DNA from 2 places in the Bradyrhizobium sp. UFLA03-84 genome. Region 1 is predicted to be linked to the other one. Evidence: predicted binding sites of a transcription regulator. Region 1 holds the regulator's gene; the other holds the start of a gene.

Region 1 (5,225 bases):
ATCGGCCGGATCGACGACGCGGCGTTCTTCGAAAACCTGCGCCAGTCGCTCGGCATCGGCCTCAGCGACGCGCAATTCCTCGAGGGCTGGAATTCGATCTTCGCCGGCGAGATGCCGGGCATCGCGCCGCTGCTCGCGGCCGCCGCGAAGCGGATGCCGCTCTACGCGTTCTCCAACACCAATCCGGCCCACATCGCGCATTTCTCGGTCGCCCATGCCGAGCTGCTCGGCCATTTCCGCAAGGTGTTCCTGTCCTCGACGATCGGCTTTCGCAAACCCGACGCCGAGGCTTACGATCATGTGGTAAAAGCCATCGGCGTGCCGGCGTCGCGGATCCTGTTCTTCGACGACCTGACTGCAAATATCGAGGGTGCGCGGGCGCGCGGCCTTCATGCCATCCACGTGACATCGACGGATGACGTGGCAAGGGCGCTGACTGCACTTGGAATTGACTCCCGGGAATGAACCCTGGAATTGAGGAGCTCTGAGCGTGGCCCTGATGCCGGTTGCCGATGCCCTGTCCGCCGTTCTCGCCGGCGCCGAGCCGCTGCCGCAGGAGATGGTCGCGCTCGATGCCGCCTACCATCGCACACTGGCGGGTGACCTCGCAGCACTCCGCTCCCAGCCGCCGCAGCCGATGTCGGCGATGGACGGCTATGCGGTGCGGGCCGCCGACGCGGCCGATCTGAAGGCCCGGCTCAAGGTGATCGGCGAAGTCGCCGCCGGCCGGCCGTTCGAGCGGACGGTCGGGACCGGCGAGGCGGTGCGGATCTTCACCGGCGGCGTGATCCCCGACGGCGCCGACGCCGTCATCATCCAGGAGGACACCAGGGTCGACGGCGACCACATTGCGATAACCGAGGCGGCTGCCGCCGGACGGCACATCCGCGCCGCGGGCGTCGACTTCCGCGAGGGCGACGTGCTGCTCACCGCCGGCAGCCGGCTGTCGGATCGTGCCCTGTCGCTCGCCGCGGCCATGAACTATCCGGAGCTCGCGGTGCGCCGCCGGCCGAAGGTCGCGGTGCTGGCGACCGGCGACGAGCTGGTGATGCCCGGCTCAAGGCCCGGTCCCGGCCAGATCGTCTATTCCAACGGCTACGCGCTGCGGGCGCTGGCGCGGGCGGAAGGCGCCGAGACCGTCGATCTCGGGGTTGCCGCCGACACCGTGGAGGCGACCACGGCCGGCATCCGCCGGGCGCGCGAGAGCGGTGCCGACATCCTGATCACGACAGGCGGCGCCTCGGTCGGCGACCATGATCTGGTCAAGCAGTCGCTGGAGGCCGAGGGCGTCAAGATGGCGTTCTGGCGGATCGCGATGCGGCCCGGCAAGCCGATGATGCACGGCCGGTTGGGAGCGATGCGGGTGATCGGCCTGCCCGGCAATCCGGTGTCCTCCTACGTCTGCGCCTTCCTGTTTCTGGTGCCGTTGATTCGGGCGCTGAGCGGCCGAAAAGTGATTCATCATGTCCGCGCGAGCGCCCTGCTCGGCCGCGACCTCGCCGCCAACGACCAGCGCGAGGACTATCTGCGCGCGCGTCTCGAAGAGCGCGAAGACGGCGCGCTGATCGCAACGCCCGTGATGCAGCAGGACTCGTCGCTGCTCGGGAATCTCGCTGCGGCACGGGCACTTCTCGTGCGTCCGCCGTTTGCGCCCGCTGCGCCCAAAGGCAGCGAATGCGAGATCCTGACGCTGCCGGAGTGAGGCCTGCGCGGCCCGCTCATGGTGCGTTGCTTGATACGTTCACCTGAAATTAAGTGGTTGCGGAACACATATCGAACATATAGTGTCCGTTCATGATTTGTTTCGAGTACTGGTGTCTACAAACGGGAAGCCGCCGGGGAGCGCTTGCAACAAGCAGCATGCTCCTGAGGTCAGGCCCGGCCTGCAGGCCCCACTGAAGAGTCTCGGAATCGAACGACGCTATCAACCGGGGGGAATACTCGAGATGCTCACGCGCAAACAGTACGAACTTCTGCGTTTCATCAATGAACGTCTGAAAGAGGCCGGCGTGCCGCCGTCCTTCGATGAAATGAAGGACGCACTCGACCTGCGCTCGAAGTCCGGTATCCACCGCCTGATCACCGCCCTGGAGGAGCGCGGCTTCATCCGCCGCCTGCCCAACCGCGCCCGCGCCATCGAAGTCATCAAGCTGCCCGAGCTCTCCGCCGGCGGCGGCAACGGTCGCCGCGGCTTCACGCCAAGCGTCATCGAAGGCACCCTCGGCAAGCGCACCAGCACGCCCCCGGTCGCCGAGGACGACGGCAACCGTCCGGTCGCCGTCCCCGTGATGGGCCGGATCGCCGCCGGTACGCCGATCGAGGCGCTGCAGACCCGTAGCCACACCATCAGCGTGCCGCCCGACATGCTCGGCGCCGGCGAGCACTATGCGCTGGAAGTGCGCGGCGACTCGATGGTCGACGCCGGCATCCTCGACGGCGACATGGCGCTGATCCAGCGCAACGACGTCGCCAACACCGGCGACATCGTGGTGGCGCTGATCGACGAGGAGGAAGCCACTCTAAAGCGCTTCCGCCGCCGCGGCGCGTCGATCGCGCTGGAGCCGGCCAACACTGCCTATGAAGTGCGCATCCTGCCGCCGAACCGGGTTCGCATCCAGGGCAAGCTGATCGGCCTCTACCGCAAGTACTGAGTGCAAATACTTGCGGCGGCGAGGAACGAGCAACACATCGGATCGTTCCTTGAAGGATAGCGTAACGTGCGGCCTGCCCGATGCGCTCCGATACCTCTCGCGCAGCGTCGCGTGTTTGTGATCGGAGCGTTCGCGGACCAGTCGTACAATCGCCCAGAAACGAGCAGAGACTCGTTCGCTATCGTCCACTCTGGTAGAGGCCCTATGCCTCAAGGAGAGGCACGGGTCGCTACCTCGAAATGAGGAGCCATCCGATGTGTGACTATAGTCTGCACGCCGTGGCATCGCGCCCCGCCATTGTCGGAGAGACGCTGATCACGACGACCTTCCGCGGCACGTCGACCCGCGGCTTTGCTTCGGAGAACGATCCGACCGTCGCGGTTTGCATGCTGCCGGGCACCGAGCTCGCTTTCGCCGAGAACGTTCGCTACGACAGCCGCTGGATCTGGACCAAGACGATGAACTTCCGCGTCGGCGTGTTCAACGAAGTCGAGCCCGACGTTCCCGATCGCCATCACGACGCGGTCGAATTCCCCGACGGCAGCCATGTGCTGGTGACCCAGCTCGTCGAGGGGCAGCGCGTCAGCGTGCTGCAACTGCCGGCGCTGCATCCGCAGGTCGAGCAGAAGCCGAAGGTTGTGGAGCGGCGGCCCTCCGCATTCGCGTCGCTGTTTTTGGGTTGAACGCATCGTCGCCGCGGAATGAACCATCCGGCGGCGGATGACCTAAGCGATTTCGAGCGACCCCGGACGCCGGGTTCCGGGGCGCACAAGGAGATTTGCGTCGGCGGGCGGCTTGCCGCATGATCGTGCACGGAGGACGTGCACTCACGGAAACCGGCGCAGTGGTCGATAAGGTCACATGGCAAAAGGCTGGACGCGTCACGGAACCGGGCCGCTACATGTTCCGGTTCGGCTGGCTGACGGTCACGGCTGACGACCTGAAGGTCTGGGAGCGGTTTCCCGAGGCGGTGTTCACCCTCGTCAAGAAGCCCGACGGCGGCCCCGACTCCGACGAATACCATCTCGGCCTGTTCGAGCTGCCCTCCGGCACCTCGCTCGATCCCGGCTAATCCTCACCTTGCAGATCTGCCTCGGACGGCGTCGCGTCGACGGCGGGCCGTGGCGTTGTGGCGGGCGGGCGCAGCGTGGTTTCGGCCTCCCCGTCGCCGGGAACTGCCGGCGACCACGGCCGGTCGACCCCGCCCGGCTTGACCGCATCGATGGCATAGCCGTCCCGGATCCGCCGCAGCATCAGGGCGCCGTGACGCCGCAGCCGCTCGGCGTCGATCACGGAGGCGGCGCAGCCCCGCGGCGCCGGCCGCGCGGTCACGATCAGCGCCGCGCGCTCGCAATCGTCGGCCAGGGCCTCCGGCCGGGTCGCCAGCGCGACGAAGGCGCCGACGGGCCCTTGCGTCACGCAGCCGCTCGGATCGCAGGAGACGCCCTCGCCGAGCGAGGCATCGCTGGGCGCCCGCGCATCGGCATCCGCAGCTAGCCATTCCTTCACGAGAAAGGCATCCTTGGCGCTGTGCATCAGATGCAGTTGCCCGTCGCTGCCGCGCACGGCGACATTGCGGCCATCGGCTGAGACCAGCACGTCCGGCTGCGGCACCCGAACCGCCCAGACCGAGGCGATCACCAGCAGCGCGGCCCCCGACCAGCGCAGCGGCGAACGCAACAAGCCGAGCAGGATCAGACCGGCGCTCGCCAGGATCATCGGCCCGACGCCGAACGCCGCCATCCGGCCGACCGCGCCGGGCAGCGCTGCGACCCATTGCGTCACCAGGATCATCCAGTCGATGCCGAACCCCATGATCGCCCAGAACACGCCGTCGAAGCCGAACGGCATCGCAAGCAATCCGAGCAGGCCCGCCGGCATCACCACGGCCGACACCACCGGCATCGCCGCAAGGTTCGCGAGCAGCCCATAGGGCGTCACGCGATGGAAATGGAACGCGGCGTAGGGCGTCGTCGCGAGCCCAGCGACCAGCGAAGCCAACATCAGCACCATGAGCTCCCGTCCGCCCCACAGCGCAAGGCGCGCGGTCACCGAATGATCGGGCGACGCCAGCAGGTTCGGCAGCCCGATCTGCACCATCGCCACCAGCCCGAGCGTTGCGGCAAACGACATCTGGAAGCTCGGATGCACCAGCGCTTCCGGCGCGATCGCGAGCACGATCAGCGCCGCCACCGCCAGTGTGCGGAAGGTGACGGCGCGGCGGTCGACCATCACCGCGATCAGCACCACGGCCGTCATGAAGAACGATCGCTGCGTCGCGACCTCGGCGCCCGACAGCAGGAGATAGAACGCCGCGGCAACCAGCGCGGCTGCTGCCGCCCATTTCTTGATCGGATATCCGGCAGTCAGCGCCGGAAACAGCGCCAGCAGCGCGCGGATCGTGAAGAACACCACGCCCGCGACCACAGCCATGTGGTAGCCGGAGATCGACAGCACATGGCCGAGCCCCGAGATGAACATCGCATCGTTGACCGGCGTCGTGATCGCATCGCGCCGGCCGGTGAGCAGCGCCGTTGCGATCGCGCGCTGATCGCCGTCGAGCGTGGTCCGGAT
Region 2 (5,225 bases), on a different contig from region 1:
TGGTGTGCTCGTGCCCGCCGATCGAGGCTTACGCGGAGGCCGCGGAGTAGCGCGGCCTCTGTTGCGGGATGTCGTGGCAACCATCCACCGGGGATGGTTGCCACGAGGTCCAGGTCAAAACGTCGAAAACAACCCCATGCACAGTAGGGATTGGGGCGACTGGTCATCCGCGGGCACTAGATCCAGTGGGTAGGACGGGTAGAGCCAACGGGTCCGCGATTCGGCTATGGCAGGGAATGCGCGGGAGCGACCGACGCCGCGGCAGGAGGAGACATGCGCGAGGAATTCTGGTTTCACTTCCCGTTTCGCGTCCGCTATTCCGAGGTCGACGCGCAGGCCGTGGTGTTCAACGCCCACTATTTGACCTATTTCGACACCGCGATCACGGAGTATTTCCGCGCACTCGGCTACGACTATCTCGGCGAGGTGGCGCGCACCGGGATCGACTTCCACACCGTGAAATCGGTGGTGGAGTACAAGGCGCCGATCCGGTTCGACGAGGACATCGAGGTCTGCGTCCGGGTCGCGCGGATCGGCCGCTCCTCGATCAACCTGGCGCTCGCGATCTTCGCCAAGGGCTCCGACGACCTGCGCGCCACCGGCGAGATCATCTGGGTCGCGACCGACCAGACGACCCATCAATCGGTCGCGGTGACGGAGGACCTGCGGGCGCTGATCGCGAGCCGGGAGAAGGCGCTGGCGCCGGGTTGAATTGACTACGGCTTGGTCAGCGTCGGAGCAATGCGCCAGAGATTGTCGTTGGTGAGGTGCGTGCCGCCCCACCAGCGATCGATCGGGTTATGGCTGCTGAAGTCTTCCTGGTGCGCGATGATCGCTTCGCCGAACTCGGTCAGCCGCGGATAGCTTGCGGCGTAGCGCGCGTGCCAGCTCCTTTTGCTCTGCGGTCGTTCGAGATCAGTCACTGCAGGCGACGGACCATCCGTGAGGCCGTCGAGCAATGAGAAAAGTTCGAGTTCTCCGAACACATTTCCGGGGCGCCAGAGACGATGAAGTAGTCCAAGCGCTGAAAAGCCGTCGTAACGTGCGATCAGCTCAAGAAGTCGCATTTCAGTTGCGCCAAGCCCCGTCGCGCGGGAGGGCAATTCTGCAACCAAGGCAAGCTGCGCCGACCTCAGAAATGGCAGTGAGCTAAGGTCACTCTGCAGGCAATCCAGAAAGGGCATTGGGGTGGCTGCGCGATAAGCCGACCAGATCGCACTTCCGGTGTTGAGTTCGACCGGGCCGACGTCGACCGTCGACACATCCTCTGGTTCGGGTATCTCTTCAGCCGGCATCGTCAGATCGAAATCAACAAGACGCAACTTCAACCTGGCCGCTGTCTCGGGATGATATCTGAAAAAAGCCAGAAGGAAGACCAGCTGCAGCTGATCGTTCGGATATTGTTCGAACCAGAGCTCGACAACGTCATACGGTTCGCAATACTCGACGAGCGAAAGGTGCCTGCGAGCCCGGACTTCATCGGAGAACAATCTCCATGAACACCTGGCTGGAACGCGCGCCAAAATAATCTTCGAACTCTTCTACCGGGGGCAACGGCCCCAAACGAAGCGAAAGCGAAATTCAATGACCGCTTCTGCCAGACCTGAGCGCGCGAGACGGATACCGGAACCAGTCAGAATCAAACGCTTCATCGTCCAGACCTCGCCGAACGCAACACAAAACAAAACGGGCGCCGATGACGTCGGCAACTCAACGTCCTCAGCGCCCGTTTGCAGCGAAATGATTGAGCCTTACTCTTCCGTCGGCTCCTCGCCGTCGGCGTCGCGCTCCGGCGTGCCGGCGAGGATCTGTTCGGAGATCAGGCCGGAATTCTGCCGGATCGCGGCTTCGATCTTGGTGGTGATGTCAGGGTTGGCGCGCAGGAACGCCTTGGAATTCTCGCGTCCCTGGCCGAGCCGCTGGCTGTCATAGGAGAACCAGGCGCCGGACTTCTCGACGAGGCCGGCCTTGACGCCGAGGTCGAGGATCTCGCCCATCTTGGAGACGCCCTCGCCGTACATGATGTCGAACTCGACCTGCTTGAAGGGCGGCGCCAGCTTGTTCTTCACCACCTTGACGCGGGTGGTGTTGCCGACCACCTCGTCGCGCTCCTTGATCGCGCCGATGCGGCGGATGTCGAGGCGAACTGAGGCATAGAACTTCAGCGCGTTACCGCCGGTGGTGGTTTCCGGCGAGCCGTACATCACACCGATCTTCATGCGGATCTGGTTGATGAAGATCACCATCGTGTTCGACTTGTTGATCGAGGCGGTGAGCTTGCGCAGCGCCTGGCTCATCAGGCGCGCCTGCAGGCCCGGCAGCGCATCGCCCATCTCGCCCTCGAGCTCGGCTTTCGGCACCAGCGCGGCGACCGAATCGACCACCAGCACGTCGACCGCACCGGAGCGCACCAGCGTGTCGCAGATTTCCAGCGCCTGCTCGCCGGTATCGGGCTGCGAGATCAGGAGCTCGTCGATGTTGACGCCGAGCTTGCGCGCATAGACCGGATCGAGCGCGTGTTCAGCGTCGATGAAGGCGCAGATGCCGCCCTTCTTCTGGCCTTCGGCCACCGTGTGCAGCGCCAGCGTGGTCTTGCCCGAGGATTCCGGCCCGTAGATCTCGACGATGCGTCCCTTCGGCAGGCCGCCGACGCCGAGCGCGATGTCGAGCCCGAGCGATCCCGACGACACCGTCTCGACATCCATCGAACGGTCGTTCTTGCCGAGCTTCATCACCGAGCCCTTGCCGAACTGGCGCTCGATCTGGGAGAGCGCGGCTGAGAGGGCCTTGGACTTGTCCATGGAGGATCCTTCGACGATACGCAGTGCGGTGGCGGACATTTGGGATGTGCTCCTTATGGCGAGGATTCGCTAGCGGGACAAACGGGCGGATGAGATCGGCAGAAAAGCGTTGTTGATAGGAATCTCGTACCACGTTTGTTCTATGTTCGCAATATGTTCTTTCAGAGCTTTCGGCGCTGGCCTGTTTCCGACCTCAGTGGCCTGGTTTGAAAATCGCAGTGGCCTGAATTGGTTGGGCGATGTTCTCAGTACGACTACGGAGACTATGCCCGGTCTTGGGCATAACGAGTTCCTATAGGGCGGCAAACTCGTTCCCTACGTGGTTCTCCGCAAGGAATGGCCCGGGGGATGCTACGTGGGGGAACGGGAGTTCCTAGCACGCTGTGGAACCACGCGCTCCCGGTCAGGGTTATCGACCTGGTAACGGGAGTGAGGAAGATGGGTAGCTCACACCTCAATGATCCGAGGCATTGGCGAGAGCGGGCCGAAGAGACCCGCACCAAAGCGGAACATTTCTGGGACGAAGAGTCCAAGCAACGGATGTTTCGCATTGCCGTCGAGTATGACCGGCTGGCAGACCAAGCGGCAGAGCGTGCACGCGCCGAGCAAACTGCCGCTTTAGCCCGCAGGTAAGGCCGCCTCAGTTGGCAGCCTACGCCGCTTTGACATGCACATTCAAAGCAACGTGGAGCACTAACCCACTATCCTGATTCTGCCCCAAAGAAACGGCCCCAGCGAGGGACCTAGGTGAACGGCTCCGGCAATGTCCCTGTGGGCACGGGGCCAACGCACCGGAGCCGTTCAGACACGCCCGTGCAGAGCGCGCTCTACACGGTACCGGGAAAAAGTGGCAATCGGCGATAGCGATCCCGGGGTACCCCTCACTGTGTCCTAATTTCCGATAGCGGGTAGCGTTCTTTATGAACAGGCGCGCCGCGCGCCAAATTGTTCATGCGTTCGGATCTCAGATGGCTCTTCGGCATTTACGAAAAATCCCCCGGCTTTTAAGGCCGGGGGTGGGAGTTTTTTCCTATGCATCAACTAAAATACCGGGACAAGCCCCGATGATTGATGCCTAGCACACCGCGGTTCCATCCATCCACAGAAATTGCCACTTTTTCCCGACTTCGAAACGACGGTACGTGCTACCAGCGATTCCGGGTCGGCTATCTCACTCAGCACGGGACGCCCGGCCCAGCTCATCGCCGGTCGTCTCGAGAGGGACGACCGGCGCGAGCGAATGCAGGTGTCCTAGTTTGTTCTTGCGACTGTCCTAACTAGGCCAGCACCGAGATTTCGGTACTGTCCGTATTTGAGCCCCCGATCCTAATTCGAATCCTAGAGTGTCCTAAATCGTTTAGCCGGAATGTTTGGGCCGTTCTCGGCAGGACTGCTGAGCCCGATGCACGGTCTTGGGCATAACGAGTTTCTATAGGGCGGCAAATTCGTTCCCTACGTGGTTCTCCGTAAGGCCATCAGCTATTGCCTACGCCATCTCCCCGTAGTTTCACGGATCAAATGTTACCCAGTGGCATATGTTGGGCTCGCGCTGGTTGTGGCAAAATACTGCTTGGCTTTATTGAGCAGTTCGGGGAGTGAGCCATGGCGGACTTTATTTTCACGGCGAACATTGCCCATTACGATCAACTGCTGTCGACGGAAACGGACCCGGCCAAGATCGCGATGCTACGCAAACTGCGGGCCGAGGAAGAAGCCAAGCTAGCCGAGTGGCACAAGCAAAATCCAACGCAGAAGGCGGGGTAAACTGAAATTCGTATCGTTGCCCGGCATGATGACTCTTCAAGAATACGAGGAGCTAGCAGCCAAGTACGAGCGGCTGATCGAGATGCTGCGCGATCCGCACGACCGTTACCAGCTTGAGAAGCTTGCCAATAGCTATCGCGCACTTGCTAACAGCGCGTCCGTTCTAGATCGATGTGCCAGGGTCCTCGAAGCGCTAGAACAGGGCCGGATGAAGTAAGGCCGCCTCAGTTGGCGGCCTCTTTCATTGCATGAAATCAGGCTCTTCATCGCCGTCTTGATCGGCAAGAATCTCTCTATCGAGGCTGTGAAGGCAGCCGCGCGCCGCTACAGCCCTGCCGAGGTAATAGCAGTAAGCCGTAAGAGAGAGAGAGAAGCGGGCCGGTTCGCACGGCTCCTGTCGTTCAGATCGCCAGCCTAAAGAAACGGCCCCAGCGAGGGGGCCAGTTCAAACGAGAGGGCCGCGTCACGCGAACGGCCCGACCGGGCAAATCTGAAAATCATCTGAACTGAAAACCTGCCCCGGCTCCAAAATCCTAGATCGCTTCGCATCCGCAGCAATTCCGGAAAAGCACGTAATGTCCCAGTTTGTTCTCGCGACTGCCCTGTTTCCGACGCTGGTGGCTAGTTTGAAAATCACAGTAGCCTGAATTGGTTGGGCCG

Evidence for each region. The regulator LexA, encoded in region 1, represses DNA repair genes until DNA is damaged. The targets are predictions, from matches to a motif close to TGTTCNNNNTGTGTTCNG.
Region 2: the regulator LexA is predicted to act here: its motif matches at 2,945-2,962, upstream of recA (recombinase RecA).

Annotation. Positions count from the first base shown of each region.
Region 1 covers NZ_NSJY01000015.1:183,971-189,195, forward strand. The annotation lists gene CK489_RS29520 (HAD family hydrolase) at 1-465, shown strand, start outside; gene CK489_RS29525 (molybdopterin molybdotransferase MoeA) at 491-1,702, shown strand; gene lexA (transcriptional repressor LexA) at 1,947-2,651, shown strand; gene CK489_RS29535 (hypothetical protein) at 2,906-3,334, shown strand; gene CK489_RS29540 (hypothetical protein) at 3,496-3,723, shown strand; gene CK489_RS29545 (ComEC/Rec2 family competence protein) at 3,720-5,225, opposite strand, start outside.
Region 2 covers NZ_NSJY01000017.1:300,891-306,115, forward strand. The annotation lists gene gcvP (aminomethyl-transferring glycine dehydrogenase) at 1-50, shown strand, start outside; gene CK489_RS34095 (acyl-CoA thioesterase) at 274-711, shown strand; gene CK489_RS34100 (hypothetical protein) at 717-1,490, opposite strand; gene recA (recombinase RecA) at 1,752-2,840, opposite strand; gene CK489_RS41965 (hypothetical protein) at 4,404-4,565, shown strand; gene CK489_RS34115 (hypothetical protein) at 4,591-4,782, shown strand.